Regions from separate parts of the Pseudomonas sp. FP2254 genome, predicted to be linked through region 3. Evidence: predicted binding sites of a transcription regulator. Region 3 holds the regulator's gene; each other region holds the start of a gene.
What was found. Region 3 encodes sigma-54, which starts transcription at its own class of promoters, with help from an activator protein. Its sites were predicted from a motif close to ANTGGCATNNANNTTGCTNT; they were not measured.

Region 1 (4,210 bases), 1.8 Mb from region 3:
CTCTGTTCGTCAGCGGCCTGAAGCTGCGCCTGCCGCTCAAACATCGCACCTGGCGCGTCGCCTTTGGCATGGCGGGTCCGGTGATGCTGCTAACTATCCTCGGCGTGTGCCTGGGGCTGCATTATCTGTTCGATCTGTCCTGGGGCGTGTCCCTGCTGGTGGGCGCCATTCTTGCGCCGACCGATCCGGTATTGGCGGGGCTGGTCCAGGTGAACGATGCACAGGACTATGACGCGCTGCGCTTTGGCCTGTCCGGCGAGGCGGGTTTGAACGATGGCACGGCGTTTCCGTTTGTGATCTTCGCGCTGATGTTCATGCAGCACGGCGGGTTCGAAGGCGACTGGCTCGGCGGCTGGCTGATGAAGAATTTGCTGTGGGCCGTGCCGAGCGGGTTGCTGATCGGCTATTGGATGGGCCGGGGCATCGGCCGCGTGACCCTGTGGCTGCGTATCACCCATTCAGACAGCACACTTTCACCCAACGACTACCTGACGCTGGCGCTGATTGCCTTGGCGTACGTGGCGGCCGAGGCCGTCGGTGGCTACGGTTTCCTGTCGGTATTCGCGGCGGGGCTGGGCCTGCGCCAGGCTGAATTCAGGTCCACGGGCAATTCATCGACGCCCTCGGAGCACCTGGCTCTGCCGGTGGTGGGCCATCTGGAAGTAGAGCCTGAGCGGGCCCTGCAGGGCGACGTCACGGAGCTTGAGGAAACGCAGATCGCCGCAGGCGTGATGATGGGCGACATGCTGTCCTTCGGAAGCCTGGTGGAACGTTCGATGGAAGTCTTTCTGGTGACCCTGCTCGGGATCGTGCTGATCAGTCACTGGGATTGGCGCGCACTGCCGGTGGCGGCGCTGCTGTTTTGTGTGGTGCGGCCACTGAGCGTACTGGCGATGCCGTGGGGCCGGCTGATCGATGTGCGCCAGCGAGGCCTGATGGGCTGGTTCGGGATCCGCGGGATCGGCAGTATTTACTACCTGTTCTATGCGCTCAACCATGGGTTGGTGGGTACGAGCAGCGCGGTGGCGGTAAACCTGACAGTCTCGGTCATTGCATTGAGCATCGTGGTTCATGGGCTGAGTACCCAGCCCATGCTGGCCTGGTATGAACGAAAAAACCCTGCGCGGGCTTAAGGCGCAGGGTCCGTCAGTTCGGTGTTGCCGACGTCGGCGGCATCGTCCAGATCGTTCAAAGGCACCTCGGCGTCGTCCATCAGTGAGCCGGGATCTTCATTGCCTGGATCGTTGAGTTCTTCTTCCAGTTCTTTTGACATGACTGTCTCCTTTAGCCGCCCTGAGTATCGATATCGGCGTCGGTGTCGGGCTTGTGCTCAGGTTCCGGCTTGAAGTCGGGGCTGAAGTCGTTGTCCCTGGCCTTCGGATCGGTGGGAGCATCGGTGTCTTTGGGCGCGTCGGCACCCGTGGCCGGGGCGGGTTCGCCACCGTCGATGGCGGGATCGTTACGGCCGCTGACTTGGGGATCGTTGCTGTCACTCATGGCTCACCTCTTCGCAGTTATCAGGAAAATCACGTGCTGCGTAAAGCTAAGGTTCCGTGAGCGGCGTTGAAGTTCAAATTGCTTACGAGCCAGGGTTATCCACTTGGATGTAGAACGCATAGGCCCCCAGCAGAATCCAGAACACCATGAAAATCCAAGGTGTCCGCACGGAAAACAGCAGGGATTTGCGATAGCCCTTATGGGAAGACTCGCGCTCGGAAAACAGCGGCGACTCGTCATAGGCCAGGCCCATTACCGGCTCGCTGTGCAGCAATTGGCTCTGCTTGAAGTGCCAGTGATCGATGATGTCGTACGCGGCGCGAATGCCTGGCCAGGCATTGAGCGAGCTGAGGATGCCCAGCAGTGCCAGGAACAGCGGCACGATCAGGGTGAACAGCTTGCCCCACTCGGGGTTGAGATTGCCCATGCCGGACACGAAGGCGATGACCAGGAACGATTGGGCGGTGAGGTAGGCGTCGGTACGGTTGGCCAGGATGGACGTTTCGTACTGGATCTCGCGACGGTAGAAGTCCAGGCGGTCCTTGGGCGAGCCGAAGATCTTGGCGTTGTGTTCGCTGTGGTCGGTCAACGCCGTTTCCGGGGTATCGGGGGAGATAATTCTGGGCACGGGGGTGGTCCACGGGGTGTATAGGCCTAGTTAGACGAAAGGGGTGGGTAGGGAGTTCAAGTTTGTTGTGCACTGGAGTGGTGCGCGTTTTTTTCGGGTGAGTCGGCTTGCACCGAGTTGGGGTGTGGGTGGGTGGATGGGGGGCTTCGACGCTATCAAGCTCGCTCACTACGGGGCGGGCGGCAGGCGGACAGAGGGGTTTCGGCACAGGCATTGCTTTATGGATTCATCTGTTTGCAAACAGGAGCATTGGTAACTACCCCACCCAGAGCCTACATCCTCGGAAAGTAAGGTCCAGGCCCGCTGCCGCTGTACGCCACGGGCTCATAAAAACATGCGTTTTTTAAAACGGCAGTGCCGCTTGCTTAGCCACGGGCACTGACAAGGTACTGGAATGGCTCGATCTTTCTTTGATGAAATGAATGATGCAAACGGCGTGTGCCGTGCGCACTATCAGGATTTCTCCCGCTGGCTGGCCAATACGCCGCCGGAACTGCTGGCCCAGCGTCGTCGTGAAGCCGATCTGCTGTTTCACCGCGCCGGGATCACGTTCACTCTGTACGGCGACGAGCAGGACACCGAGCGCCTGATCCCCTTCGACATCATCCCCCGCAGCATTCCCGCGGTTGAGTGGAGCATGATCGAACGCGGGTGTATCCAGCGCGTCAATGCGCTGAACCTGTTTCTCGCCGATATCTACCACGATCAGCGCATCATCAAGGCCGGTATTATTCCGGCGGAGCAGGTACTGGGCAACGAGGGTTACCAGAAGGCGATGGTCGGCCTGGACCTGCACCGCGATATCTACTCGCACATCTCCGGTGTCGACCTGGTTCGCGATGGCGATGGCACTTATTACGTGCTGGAAGACAACCTGCGCACGCCCAGCGGCGTGAGCTACATGCTCGAAGACCGCAAGATGATGATGCGGTTGTTCCCGGAAGTGTTCGCCAGGCAACGTATCGCCCCGGTGGATCATTACCCCAACCTTTTGCTCAAGACCCTCAAGAGTTCCAGCCGCCTGGACAACCCCAACGTGGTGGTGCTCACCCCTGGCCGCTTCAACAGCGCGTTTTTCGAACATGCCTTTCTCGCGCGGGAAATGGGGGTTGAGCTGGTAGAAGGCGCCGACTTGTTCGTGCATGACCTCAAGGTGTTCATGCGCACCACCGACGGGCCCAAGGCTGTCGACGTGATCTACCGACGCATCGACGATGCGTTCCTCGACCCGCAGGCGTTCAACCCCGAATCAATGCTCGGCGTACCTGGCCTGGTTGCGGCCTATTGCGCCGGTAATGTGGTGCTCGCCAATGCTATCGGTACCGGCGTTGCCGATGACAAGTCTATCTACCCGTATGTGCCCGACATGATCCGTTTTTACCTGGAAGAAGAACCGGTGCTGCAGAACGTGCCGACCTTTCAGTGCCGCAAACCGGCGGAGCTGTCCCACGTGCTGGCCAACCTTGAGCAACTGGTGGTCAAGGAGACCCAGGGCTCCGGCGGCTACGGCATGCTGGTCGGCCCGGCGTCCACCGCTGCTGAGATCGAGGATTTCCGCCAGCGCATCAAGGCTCGCCCGCATGCTTACATCGCCCAACCGACCCTGAGCCTGTCGACCTGCCCGACCTTTGTCGAAAATGGCATCGCTCCCAGGCATATCGACCTGCGGCCGTTCGTGCTGTCCGGCAAGGAGACTCGCCTGGTGCCGGGCGGGCTTACCCGCGTCGCCCTCAAGGAAGGTTCGTTGATCGTCAACTCGTCGCAAGGCGGCGGAACCAAGGACACATGGGTGGTGGAGGGCTGAATCATGTTAAGTAGAACCGCCGCAGACCTGTACTGGATGTCGCGCTACCTGGAGCGCGCCGAGAACCTGGCGCGCATGCTCGAAGTCAGTTATTCGCTGTCATTGATGCCCCAGGCCGGGCGCAGCGACGGCCTGGACGAACTGGCCATGTCGTTGCTCAGCAGCGGCACGCTGGACAGCTATCTGGAACGCCACACTCAACTGGATGCCGAACGCATGCTGCACTTCTTCGCGCTCGACGAGGAAAACCCGGCCAGTATCTACAACTGCCTCCGGGCCGC
Region 2 (4,210 bases), 1.2 Mb from region 3:
GTCGAGCTCGCCGGAAAAAAATCACATCCACTGGATTACCAGTGGCTTACGCCTCATCACCCTGCAGGGTGGCGAGGACTTTGCGAGCACCGCCATGATCACGGTGCTCGCCCAGGTAAACGCCCTGCCACGTCCCGATCGCCAAACGGCCGGCCTTCACCGGCAAACTCAGCTGACAGCCCAGGAGACTGGCCTTGAAGTGCGCCGGCAGATCGTCCGGACCTTCGTCGTTGTGCTCAAACCCTGCGCGGCCTTTCGGCACCAGCAGGTTGAAAAACCGTTCGAAGTCACGGCGAACCGCCGGGTCGGCGTTCTCGTTGACGGTCAACGAGGCCGAAGTGTGCTGCAACCACAGGTGCAACAGTCCTACGCGACACGCCTTTAATTCAGGCAAGCCGGCAAGCAACTCGTCGGTCACCAGGTGAAAGCCCCGGGGCTTGGCCCGCAGGGTAATCAGGGTCTGTTGCCACATACAGTTCTCCGCCCATCGGCGCGCATTCTAGCGCGCTCTGGGAAAAAACAAAGTGTCGAATACGCCTACATGCCTGTAAGACATTCGCATGCTGAAAAATGCTCTATACGTCCCGACGCAAACATGACGCAAAAACCGCCGGAGCCTGTATGACTGACAAACGCCAGGCAAAAAAATGCCCGGCAAGCCGGGCATCTTTTTTTCGCGTACTTACAAGTTGTAGCCGCGCTCGTTGTGTTGCGCCAGATCGAGGCCGACCGCTTCTTCCTCTTCGGTAACGCGCAGCCCCATGACCATATCCAGCACCTTGAGGATGACGTAGGTGACGATCGCCGTGTAGATCACGGTGAAGCCCACGCCTTTGCACTGGATCCAGACCTGTGCCGCTACGTCCGTCACGGTACCGAAGCCGCCCCATGCAGGCGCTGCGAACACACCGGTAAGGATCGCGCCGACGATACCGCCGATACCGTGCACCCCGAACGCGTCCAGGGAGTCGTCATAGCCCAGCTTGCGCTTGAGGCTGGTGGCGCAGAAGAAGCAGATCACACCGGCCACCAGGCCGATCACCAGGGCGCCCATCGGGCCCACGGTGCCTGCAGCCGGGGTGACGGCAACCAGGCCCGCCACCACGCCCGAGGCGATGCCCAGTGCGCTCGGTTTACCGTGGGTGATCCACTCGGCGAACATCCAGCCCAGTGCTGCGGCAGCGGTAGCGATCTGAGTGACCAGCATCGCCATGCCGGCGGTACCGTTGGCGGCCGCCGCGGAACCTGCGTTGAAACCAAACCAACCAATCCACAGCATGGCCGCGCCGATCAGGGTGTAACCCAGGTTGTGCGGCGCCATCGGCGTGGTTGGGTAACCTTTACGCTTGCCGAGCACGATGCACGCCACCAGGCCAGCCACACCGGCGTTGATGTGCACCACGGTGCCACCGGCGAAGTCCAGCACGCCCCAGTCCCACAGCAGGCCGCCGTTGCCGCTCCACACCATGTGTGCGATCGGTGCGTAGACCAGAGTGAACCAGATGGCCATGAAGATCAGCATGGCGGAGAACTTCATACGCTCAGCAAACGCGCCGACGATCAGCGCCGGTGTGATGATCGCGAAGGTCATCTGGAAGGTGATGAACACCGCCTCAGGGAACAGTGCCGCCGGGCCGGTAATGCTGGCTGGGGTGACACCGGCCAGGAACGCCTTGCCCATGCCGCCGACGAAGGAATTGAAGTTGACCACGCCCTGTTCCATACCGGTGGTATCGAACGCGATGCTGTAACCGTAGATAACCCACAGAATGCTGATCAGGCCAGTGATGGCGAAGCATTGCATCATCACTGAAAGAATATTTTTGGAGCGAACCATGCCGCCGTAGAACAGCGCCAGGCCAGGGATGGTCATGAACAGCACCAGCGCGGTGGATGTGAGCATCCACGCCGTGTCGCCGGAGTTGAGGACTGGAGCAGCCACTTCGTCTGCCGCCATGGCCAGGCTTGGCATTACGATGGACAACAGGGCTCCGAGCCCTGCGAATTTACGCAGAGTCATATTGTTTTCTCCTGGGGCGTTGGGGTTTAGCGGCTTAGATTGCGTCGGTATCGGTTTCGCCGGTACGGATGCGAATAGCCTGTTCCAGATTGACCACAAAGATCTTGCCGTCACCGATCTTGCCGGTGTTGGCAGCCTTGGTTATCGCCTCGATAACCCGGTCAAGATCCTTGTCGTCAATGGCGACATCAATCTTCACCTTCGGCAGGAAATCCACTACATATTCCGCGCCGCGATACAGCTCGGTGTGACCCTTCTGCCGACCGAAGCCTTTGACCTCAGTAACGGTAATGCCCTGCACGCCGATCTCGGACAACGACTCGCGTACATCGTCCAACTTGAACGGCTTGATGATGGCAGTGACTAGCTTCATGAAAACTCTCTCCCGAATTGGTGGACTTGCCCCAGGAAAACAAACCCGTCTCAAGTCTAAGCGCAGTGCCTGGCTTTGTAACGCGTCGTCGCCTCGGCATGCCGTTGCGACGCCAGCTAACCACTGGTGACAAACCTGTACCCCTGATCCATCGGCGCACTGCATTCGTCACAGCGACTGCATCAGTGCATGGGTCATGATCGTCTAAGCAGAAACCTTGCCAGCTCCGTGAAACTCACTGAAATCAATCCTTTGCTCACTTATGCCCACCTGCGGGGCGATGTGGCGAGCCTGACGCGCACAAAAACGGTGCGCAGCCCGCCGGAGCCCTGCGCGAAAAGCGTGCGCCCAAGGCCGTGAAAAAGACTATAGACGGTGCGTGATACACTGCCCGCCAACTGTTTTCCGGAATATTTCCCATGCTCGCGCCCAAAGATTTCCTCGATGCCCTGAGCGGCCACGCCTCTCGCCTGTTCAGCGGCGAAACTCCGCTGCCCCGCAATGAAATCGAAAGCCAGTTCAAGGCCTTGCTGCAAAGCGGTTTCAGCAAGCTCGACCTGGTCAGCCGTGAAGAATTCGACAGCCAGATGGTCGTGCTCGCCCGCACGCGGGCACGGCTGGAGAGCCTGGAGGCGAAGGTGGCGGAGCTGGAAGCGCGGCTGACGCCTGACCAGAAATAACCCACACTCCTTTGCACAAGCGAGCTTGTTCGCGCAGATCTTCGCGAGCAGGCTCACGTCGCCACGCCCAAGATACGTTCTGTAAAACCTCCCCGCCCCGCGCTGACTTGCCTCGTCTACCCTTGAAAAACCGCAGGAAGCGGCCCTCATTTTTCAAGGAACGAGCATGTCACTGGCCATCGTCCACAGCCGCGCCCAAATCGGTGTCGAAGCCCCCGCCGTCACCGTCGAAGTGCACATGGCCAACGGCCTGCCGTCCCTGACTCTGGTGGGCTTGCCCGAAACCGCAGTCAAAGAAAGCAAGGACCGCGTGCGCAGCGCCATTCTCAACTCCGCGCTGCAATACCCGGCCCGCCGCATCACCCTCAACCTCGCGCCCGCCGACCTGCCCAAGGATGGCGGGCGTTTTGATCTGGCGATTGCCCTAGGCATCCTGGCCGCGAGTGTGCAGGTGCCGACGTTGATGCTCGACGACGTGGAATGCCTGGGCGAATTGGCGCTGTCCGGCGAGGTACGCGCCGTCAAAGGCGTGTTGCCGGCGGCGCTGGCTGCGCGCAAGGCCGGGCGCACTGTGATAGTGCCGCGCGCGAATGCGGAGGAAGCATGCCTGGCATCGGGCTTGAAAGTGATTGCAGTGGATCACTTGCTGCAGGTCGTGGCGCACCTCAATGGGCACGCGCCGATTGAGCCCTACACATCCGACGGTTTGCTGTACCTGAGCAAACCGTACCCGAACCTGAGCGAAGTGCAGGGCCAGATGACGGCCAAGCGGGCGTTGCTGATCGCCGCGGCCGGCGCACACAACCTGCTGCTGAGCGGCCCGCCGGGCACCGGCAAGACCTTGCTCGCCAGCCGCCTGCCCGGCCTGCTGCCGCCTTTGAGCGAGCAGGAAGCACTGGAGGTCGCGGCGATTCAATCGGTGGTCAGCCTGGCGCCGCTGAGCCATTGGCCCCATCGACCGTTTCGCCAACCGCACCACTCAGCCTCCGGGCCGGCCTTGGTGGGCGGCGGCTCAAAACCCCAGCCGGGGGAAATTACCCTGGCGCATCACGGCGTGTTGTTTCTGGATGAGCTGCCGGAATTTGATCGCAAGGTGCTGGAGGTTTTGCGTGAGCCGCTGGAGTCAGGGCATATCGT
Region 3 (4,210 bases):
GATCGTCGGCCTCGTCCAGGCCGACCAAGGGCGCGTACTGATCGACGACCTGGATGTCAGCCATCAACCGATGCACGGCCGTGCCCGTGCCGGTATCGGCTATCTTCCCCAGGAAGCTTCGATCTTCCGCAAACTCTCGGTAGCCGACAACATCATGGCGATCCTTGAGACCCGCAAGGAACTCGACCGCGACGGCCGTCGCGCCGAACTGGAAAGCCTGCTGCAGGAATTCCATATCAACCATATTCGCGACAACCTGGGCATGAGCCTGTCCGGTGGCGAGCGCCGCCGCGTGGAAATCGCTCGGGCATTGGCCACTGCGCCCAAGTTCATCCTGCTGGACGAGCCGTTTGCCGGCGTCGACCCGATTTCGGTCGGCGACATCAAGCAGATCATCCATCACCTCAAGGCCAAGGGCATTGGCGTGTTGATCACCGACCACAACGTCCGTGAAACACTCGATATCTGCGAAACGGCTTATATCGTCAACGATGGACAGCTGATTGCCGAAGGCGATTCAGCCACCATCCTGGCCAACGAGCTGGTCAAGGAAGTGTACCTGGGTCACGAATTCCGCCTGTAAACACCGTGGTGTCACGGCCGTTTGCCACGGTGCGCGGGAGTCAATGAAAACCCCGGTTTTTTATTGTTACCGCGCTCTAGGCAAAGCCCCCGATATCAGGCATATAATTTGCTTATGTTTGGCGCTCACGCGCCCTGTCGTGGATGGCGCATTGCGCCGGCGAATAAGGTGTTAAGCCCCTGCCATGAAACCATCGCTAGTCCTGAGAATGGGCCAGCAGCTGACGATGACACCGCAGCTGCAACAGGCCATCCGCCTGCTCCAATTGTCGACCTTGGATCTGCAACAGGAAATCCAGGAGGCCCTGGAGTCCAATCCGATGCTCGAACGCCAGGAAGAAGGCGACGACTTCGACAATGCAGACCCATTGGCCGACAACATCGAGCAAAAACCCAATTCCGACGTGCAGGAACCTTCCTATCAGGAAACCGCCCCCACGGTGGACAACCTGGAGGAAGGCGAATGGAACGAACGCATTCCCAACGAGCTTCCCGTGGACACCGCCTGGGAGGACGTCTATCAGACCAGCGCCAGCAGCCTGCCCAGCAGTGACGACGACGAGTGGGATTTCACCACCCGCACATCCGCCGGAGAGAGCCTGCAAAGCCATCTGTTGTGGCAGTTGAACCTGGCGCCGATGTCGGACACCGATCGCCTGATCGCCGTAACCCTGATCGACTGCATCAACAACCAGGGCTACCTGGACGAGAGTCTCGAGGAGATTCTCGAGGCGTTCGACCCGGAACTGGATATCGAGCTGGACGAAATCGAAGCCGTCCTGCACCGCATCCAGCAGTTCGAGCCTGCCGGTATTGGCGCGCGCACGCTCAGCGAATGCCTGCTGCTGCAATTGCGTCAACTGCCGGCCAAAACACCCTGGCTGGTCGAAGCCCAGCGCCTGGTCACCGACTACATCGACCTGCTTGGCAGCCGCGACTACAGCCAGTTGATGCGCCGCATGAAGCTCAAGGAAGACGAACTGCGCCAGGTCATCGAGCTGGTGCAAAGCCTCAACCCTCGTCCCGGCTCGCAGATCGAGTCGAGCGAAGCCGAATACGTGGTCCCCGATGTCATCGTGCGCAAGGACAACGAGCGCTGGTTGGTGGAGCTGAACCAGGAATCGGTGCCGCGTCTGCGGGTCAACCCGCAATATGCCGGGTTCGTGCGCCGCGCCGACACCAGCGCCGACAACACCTTCATGCGCAACCAGTTGCAGGAAGCGCGCTGGTTCATCAAGAGTCTGCAGAGCCGCAACGAAACCCTGATGAAAGTCGCGACCCAGATCGTCGAACATCAGCGCGGCTTCCTGGAGTATGGCGACGAAGCGATGAAGCCGCTGGTACTGCATGACATCGCCGAGGCGGTAGGCATGCACGAGTCAACGATTTCCCGGGTGACCACACAGAAATTCATGCATACCCCACGGGGTATCTACGAGCTGAAATACTTTTTCTCCAGCCACGTGAGTACCTCTGAAGGCGGCGAATGCTCGTCCACGGCGATCCGCGCGATCATCAAAAAACTGGTTGCCGCGGAAAATCAGAAAAAGCCGTTGAGTGACAGCAAGATCGCTGGTTTACTGGAGGCACAAGGCATTCAGGTCGCCCGTCGAACCGTCGCCAAGTACCGCGAGTCCCTTGGGATCGCGCCTTCCAGCGAGCGTAAGCGTTTGATGTGACGGGCGGGCCATAGCGTTCCAGTGACGGGTATTTTTGCCCGTCGCTTTATGCACTGGCAACGAAGGAGAAGCTGTATGCAAGTCAATATCAGTGGACACCATGTAGAAGTCACCCCGCCACTGCGCGACTACGTCGAGCAGAAGCTGAGGAAGCTTGAAGGACATTTCGACAAGATCACCAACGTGCAGGTCATCATGAAGGTCGACAAGCTTCAGCAGAAAATCGAAGCGACCCTCCAGATACCCGGTGGCGAAGTGGTTGCCAACGCAGAGCATGAAGACATGTATGCCTCGATAGACTTGCTCACCGACAAGCTGGACCGCCAACTTAAAAAGCATAAGGAAAAGAATCTGAGCCTGCTCCAAGGCACAGGTCGCTAACTCTCCCCCCATGATCCGACTTGAATCCATCCTGACCCCCGGCCGTTCCCTTGTGAACGCGCCGGGCGGCAGCAAGAAAAAAGCCCTCGAACAAATTGCCAACCTGATCGCTCGCGAAGTGCCGGGCCTCGAAATGCAAGATGTCTTCGAGGCTCTCATCGCTCGTGAAAAGCTCGGTTCCACCGGCTTTGGTAACGGCATCGCGATACCCCACTGTCGCCTCAAAGGGTGCACGGATCCCATCAGTGCCCTGCTGCACCTGGAAGCCCCCATCGATTTCGACGCCATCGACGGCGCCCCGGTCGACCTGCTGTTTGTGCTGCTGGTCCCGGAAGCCGCTACCGATGCGCACCTGGAACTGCTTCGGCAGATCGCCAGCATGCTCGATCGCAAGGAAGTGCGTAACAAACTCCGCAGCGCCAGCAGCAATGACGCGCTGTATCAGGTTGTCCTGGATGAGCAAAACGGGCAGTAATCATGCGTTTGATCATCGTCAGCGGCCGCTCCGGCTCGGGTAAGAGCACCGCCCTCAATGTGCTTGAGGACAGCGGTTTCTACTGCATTGATAACCTGCCTGCGGGCCTGCTGCCCGAATTGGCGGAGCGCGCGCTGATTCACACCGAGCTGGCGCAGCCGCTGGTGGCCGTATCGATTGATGCCCGCAATCTGCCCAGCCACCTTTCACGGTTCCCGGAACTGTTGGAAGAAGTGCGGGCCAAGCATATACATTGCGATGTGCTGTATCTGGATGCGGATGAGGAAACCCTGCTCAAGCGTTTCTCCGAAACCCGCCGTCGCCACCCGCTCAGCAGCCCGCATCGTTCCCTGGCCGAGGCCATTGAGGACGAAACGAAGCTGTTGGGGCCGATCATCGATCTGGCCGACCTCAAGATCAATACCACTAGCCTCAACCTGTACCAGCTACGCGACGCTATCAAGCTGCGCCTGCTGAACCAGCCTGAGCCCGGCACGGCATTTCTAGTCGAGTCCTTTGGATTCAAGCGTGGCATGCCGGTAGACGCCGACCTGGTGTTCGATGTGCGTTGCCTGCCCAATCCTTATTGGAAGCCTGAACTGCGTGACCAATCAGGCCTGGATCAGCCGGTGATCGATTATCTGGCGGCGCAGCCGGATGTGCAGGATATGTTTCAGGACATCTCCAGCTACCTGCTCAAGTGGCTGCCGCGCTTCGCTGCAAGCAACCGCGCCTATGTCACCATCGCCATCGGCTGCACCGGAGGCCATCACCGTTCCGTCTACCTGACCGAACGCCTGGGCCAGGTGCTGCAACAAACCCTCAAGAATGTCCAGGTACGCCACCGCGACCTCAGCTGAAAGGAACACCCCCGCGATGCCCGCACGTGAAATTGAAATCATCAACAAATTGGGCCTTCACGCCCGGGCCTCGGCCAAGTTCGTCGGTGTGGCTGGACAATTCCCTTGCAAGATCCGCGCAGGGCGTACCCGCGAGTCCATGGTCGACGGTAAAAGCATCATGGCCATGATGATGCTGGCGGCCGGCAAGGGCACCAAGATTCACCTTGAGACCGAAGGCGAGCGGGAAGAAG
Region 4 (4,210 bases), 2.7 Mb from region 3:
CTGAGCGACAGCGCCGACCTGGCCGAGTGTCTGGACGCGGGTGGCGATGACTTCCTGCCCAAGCCCTACAACCCGCTGATCCTGGGCGCAAAAATCAACGCCATGGACCGCCTGCGTCGGTTGCAGGCCACGGTGCTGCAGCAGCGCGACCTGATCGCCAAGCACAATGACCACCTGTTGCACGAGCAGCGGGTGGCCAAGGCGGTGTTCGACAAGGTCGCCCACTCCGGCTGTATCAACGCCGCGCCGAATATCCGCTACCTGCAGTCGCCTTACGCGCTGTTCAATGGCGATCTGTTATTGGCGGCCTACACGCCGTCGGGCGATATGCATGTGCTGCTGGGGGATTTCACCGGCCACGGCTTGCCGGCGGCGGTGGGGGCCATGCCCCTGGCGGACGTGTTCTACGGCATGACCGCCAAGGGCTATGGCCTGGCGCAGATCCTGCGCGAGATGAACGCCAAGCTCAAACGCATCCTGCCGGTGGACATGTTCTGTTGCGCCACTTTGTTGTGCCTGAGCACCGATCGCCATGTGGTGGAGGTATGGAACGGCGGCATGCCCGAGGGCTATGTGCATCAGGTCGCCACAGGCAAACGCACATCGCTGGCATCGCGGCACTTGCCGTTGGGTGTGCTGTCGGCCGAGCTGTTCAATGACTGCACTGAAGTCTGGCCCATGGCGTTGGGGGATCGTGTGTTTCTGTTGTCCGACGGCGTGCTGGAGACCGCCGACGCGAATAACCAGTTGTTCGGGGTCGAGCGCTTGCAGCAGGTGTTCGCTGCCAACCGCGAGCCTGATCGCTTGTTCGAAGATGTCGAGCAGGCCCTGGCGGCATTTCGCGGGGAGGCGCGCGATGACGTGAGCATGGTGGAGATCACCTTGCAGTCCGGCCCGGCGTTGCGTGCGAGTGGGCCGCTGTATGCCGACAGCGGCCAGTCGTGCCCGCTGGACTGGTCGGTGAATTTCGAGTTCCGCGCCGAGACCCTCAAGCGCTACAACCCGCTGCCCTACCTGTTGCAATTGCTGCTGGAGATCCATGGCCTGCGCGCGCAGAGCGGCGCACTCTACAGCGTGATGGCCGAGTTGTACTCCAACGCGCTGGAACATGGCGTGCTGGGCCTGGACTCACGGCTCAAACGCGATGCCCAGGGGTTTGCCGAGTACTATCGCCGGCGCAACGAACGATTGGCCGAGTTGAACAGCGGTTACGTGCGAGTGCAGGTACAAGTGGTGCCTACCGACGCCGGCGGCACGATGACCCTGCGCATCGAGGACAGCGGGCCGGGATTTGATGTGGACAAGGTGTTGGCGCAGCCCTTGGATATCGACCGTCTGTCCGGTCGCGGCTTGAGCCTGGTACGTCGGCTCAGTCATGACGTGCGTTGGTCCGACGGCGGGCGGTGTGTGTGCGTGGAGTTTTCGTGGGAGGCTCTGGCATAATCCGCCGATTCTTGATCAAGGAGCGAGCAAGTGGTTGATGTTCATCTGGACCCGGTAGTGTTGTCGGGTTTGCAGGAAGTCATGGAAAGCGAGTACCCCAAGTTGCTCGATACTTTTCTTGACGATTCGCAAAAACGCATCGAAGCATTGCGCCAGTCTCGGGGCGACGCGAAGGCGCTGGGGCGTATTGCCCATAGTTTCAAAGGCAGCAGCGGCAACCTCGGAGCGGTGCGCTTGGCGCACTTGTGTCAGCGCTTGGAGGCCGAATCCGCCGAGGCGGCCGGCGATCTGGAGGCACTGGTGGATCAGATCGATCTTGAGTTTGCGTTGGTCAAGCCGCTGTACGAGTCGGAGCGTCAGCGCTTCCAGATGTGACGGTGGCAACCAACCCTCGCCCAGCCGAAACCAAACCTGGCCCGACTCTTGCTCTATCTCCTCATACTGCATCCCCGATCCCCATGCAGTGGAGACCTTTACCATGCCAGTCGCCCCGAATTCGCTTCTTCAGGCTGCCCCCGCGGCCAAGCCTCAAGCGCCCTCCGCCAATCTACCGGCGGTGGCTGCGGAGCCACGGGACAAGGGCCCTGGCTTCGCTCAAGTGTTCGCCAGCCAGGGTTCAAAGCCTGCGTCCAAAGGCGACGACAACTCCACCAGACCCAGCCGCGACAAGCCCGTCGATGGCAGCGCCAAGCCGGCTGCCGGGAGTGACAAGCCTGCCGCCAAGGCACCGGCGGTTGCCGATAGCGGCAATCCTTTGCCTGCCGGCCCGCCTGCGGCCAAGGCGGACGACAGCGTCGGTTCGGACGATGATGCCCCGGTTGATCCGGCCCTGGTGCAGCAGCTCCCGGCCGACCCGGTGGTCGACCCGGCGCTGATCGCGGCCGTCACCCCGGTCGCCGTGCCGGTGCCGGTGGAAGCCCCGACACCAGTCGCCGACACGCCGGATGATCACGCCCAGCCGTTGGTTGCCGCGCCGCCGGTGCCGGTGGCCGCGAGCGAAGAGGCCAATCCCGCGTTCGACCCTGCGGCCGACCCGCTGGATGCAATGCCGGCCGTGCGCCTGGCCATGGAGCAGGGCGGTCATGTGTCGGCCAGCAGCCAGGCGCCAGCCAAAAATGCGTCGACGCCGACCCTGGACCAACCGACCGCCGCGCAGAATTTCGCTGCCGGCCTGGCCACCCTGGTCGACCAGCAGGCTACCAAGGACAGCACCGACCAAGGGGGCGACAAGGCCTTTGGCGGTTTGATCGACGACGGCCTCAAGGACCTCAAGAGCGCCGGCAGCGACACGCGTGTCGATGACTTCGCCAACCGCCTGGCCGCCCTGACCCAGGCCGCCACGCCGAAAACCGCCAACGCTTTGCCGCCCGTCGCGAATGCGCCGCTGGCCATGCACCAGAGCGGCTGGACCGATGAGATCGTCAACCGCGTGATGTACCTGTCGAGCGCCAACCTCAAGTCGGCGGAAATCCAGTTGCAGCCGGCCGAACTCGGGCGCCTGGATATCAAGGTCAACATGACCGCCGACCAGCAGGCCCAGGTCAACTTCATGAGTGCCCACCCGGTGGTGCGTGAAGCGTTGGAAAGCCAGTCCGGCCGCCTGCGTGAAATGTTCGCCCAGCAAGGCATGGGGCAGGTGGATGTGAACGTGTCCGACCAATCCCGTGGTCAGGAACAGCAGCAACAACAGGCGCAGACGGGGGGCGTTAGCCGCAGCGGGCGGGGCGGCGACAGCGGTGACAACGGCAGCCACATTGATGTGGCCGAAGCAGTGGCGCCCGTGACTTCAACGGTGATCGGCTCCAGCGCCGTCGATTACTACGCCTGATGTAGGTATGGCATAGGACAAAATGGGGGAGGGGGCTTGCTGTGGTGAGCTGGCTTTGATGTGGTGAGCGGGCTTGCCCCGCGCTGGGCTGCGAAGCGGCCCTATTCCAGGCGATGTGGTTTCAGCTGACACTCCGAGGTGCCTGGGTTTGGGGCCGCTTCGCAGCCCGGCGCGGGGCAAGCCCGCTCACTACAGAGTTATGTGTCAGCCTTTAAGGTCTGTGTAGATACCCATGCTCATCGGGGGCAAGCCCCCTCCCACTCGAATCGCATTCCAACTTAATTACCCACTGACGAAACCAGATCACAATGTGGGAGGGGGCTTGCCCCCGATGAGGATGTGTCAGTTCATACATCGGTTGGCTGATACACCGCTATTGGGGGGCAAGCCCCCTCCCACACTTGATTTGTGGTGTTCCTTTGTCTGTGTTCAGCCAGACAACTCTGGCATAACACTTGCTCTTGCCTTCCCGTAGATCTATGAATCCCCGAATAGTGACGGATTATTGGCATGGCGAAGAGCGAAGACGCAGCAGCAAAACCACCCGCGGGCAAAGGTAAGCTCAAGCTTATTCTGTTGATAGTCGTGGGCCTGCTCCTGGCCATTGGCGCGTCGGTGGGCGGCACCTGGTACATCATGCACAGCAGTGCCAGCAAACCGGCTCCCGCCGCCGAAACCGCTACCAACGTCAAGCAACCGGCAATCTTCGAGCCGATGCTTCCGGCGTTTGTCGCCAACTTCAATCAGAACGGCCGTCAGCGTTACCTGCAGGTGAGCATCACCTTGCTGGCGCGCAACCAATCGGACCTGGATGCCCTCAAGGTGCACATGCCGGTGATCCGCAATAACCTGGTGATGCTGTTCTCCAGCCAGAGCTTCGACACCCTGGCCACCCCGGTCGGCCAGGAAATGCTGCGCCAGAAGGTCACCGCCAGCGTG

Region 1: a site for sigma-54 is predicted at 2,326-2,345, ahead of PSH94_RS12910 (circularly permuted type 2 ATP-grasp protein). Genes of this name have one in related genera too.
Region 2: a site for sigma-54 is predicted at 2,599-2,618, ahead of glnK (P-II family nitrogen regulator). Genes of this name have one in related genera too.
Region 4: a site for sigma-54 is predicted at 1,854-1,873, ahead of PSH94_RS17735 (flagellar hook-length control protein FliK). Genes of this name have one in related genera too.

What each region holds. Positions count from the first base shown of each region.
Region 1 covers NZ_CP117444.1:2,816,051-2,820,260, reverse strand. The annotation lists gene PSH94_RS12930 (sodium:proton antiporter) at 1-1,133, shown strand, start outside; gene PSH94_RS12925 (hypothetical protein) at 1,130-1,273, opposite strand; gene PSH94_RS12920 (hypothetical protein) at 1,285-1,497, opposite strand; gene PSH94_RS12915 (hypothetical protein) at 1,580-2,125, opposite strand; gene PSH94_RS12910 (circularly permuted type 2 ATP-grasp protein) at 2,520-3,929, shown strand; gene PSH94_RS12905 (alpha-E domain-containing protein) at 3,933-4,210, shown strand, end outside.
Region 2 covers NZ_CP117444.1:5,417,907-5,422,116, forward strand. The annotation lists gene PSH94_RS25070 (secondary thiamine-phosphate synthase enzyme YjbQ) at 47-472, opposite strand; gene PSH94_RS25075 (ammonium transporter) at 683-2,020, opposite strand; gene glnK (P-II family nitrogen regulator) at 2,055-2,393, opposite strand; gene PSH94_RS25085 (accessory factor UbiK family protein) at 2,813-3,073, shown strand; gene PSH94_RS25090 (YifB family Mg chelatase-like AAA ATPase) at 3,240-4,210, shown strand, end outside.
Region 3 covers NZ_CP117444.1:978,169-982,378, reverse strand. The annotation lists gene lptB (LPS export ABC transporter ATP-binding protein) at 1-583, shown strand, start outside; gene PSH94_RS04305 (RNA polymerase factor sigma-54) at 768-2,261, shown strand; gene hpf (ribosome hibernation-promoting factor, HPF/YfiA family) at 2,337-2,642, shown strand; gene ptsN (PTS IIA-like nitrogen regulatory protein PtsN) at 2,653-3,117, shown strand; gene rapZ (RNase adapter RapZ) at 3,120-3,977, shown strand; gene PSH94_RS04285 (HPr family phosphocarrier protein) at 3,994-4,210, shown strand, end outside.
Region 4 covers NZ_CP117444.1:3,874,375-3,878,584, reverse strand. The annotation lists gene PSH94_RS17745 (fused response regulator/phosphatase) at 1-1,443, shown strand, start outside; gene PSH94_RS17740 (Hpt domain-containing protein) at 1,474-1,818, shown strand; gene PSH94_RS17735 (flagellar hook-length control protein FliK) at 1,922-3,271, shown strand; gene fliL (flagellar basal body-associated protein FliL) at 3,782-4,210, shown strand, end outside.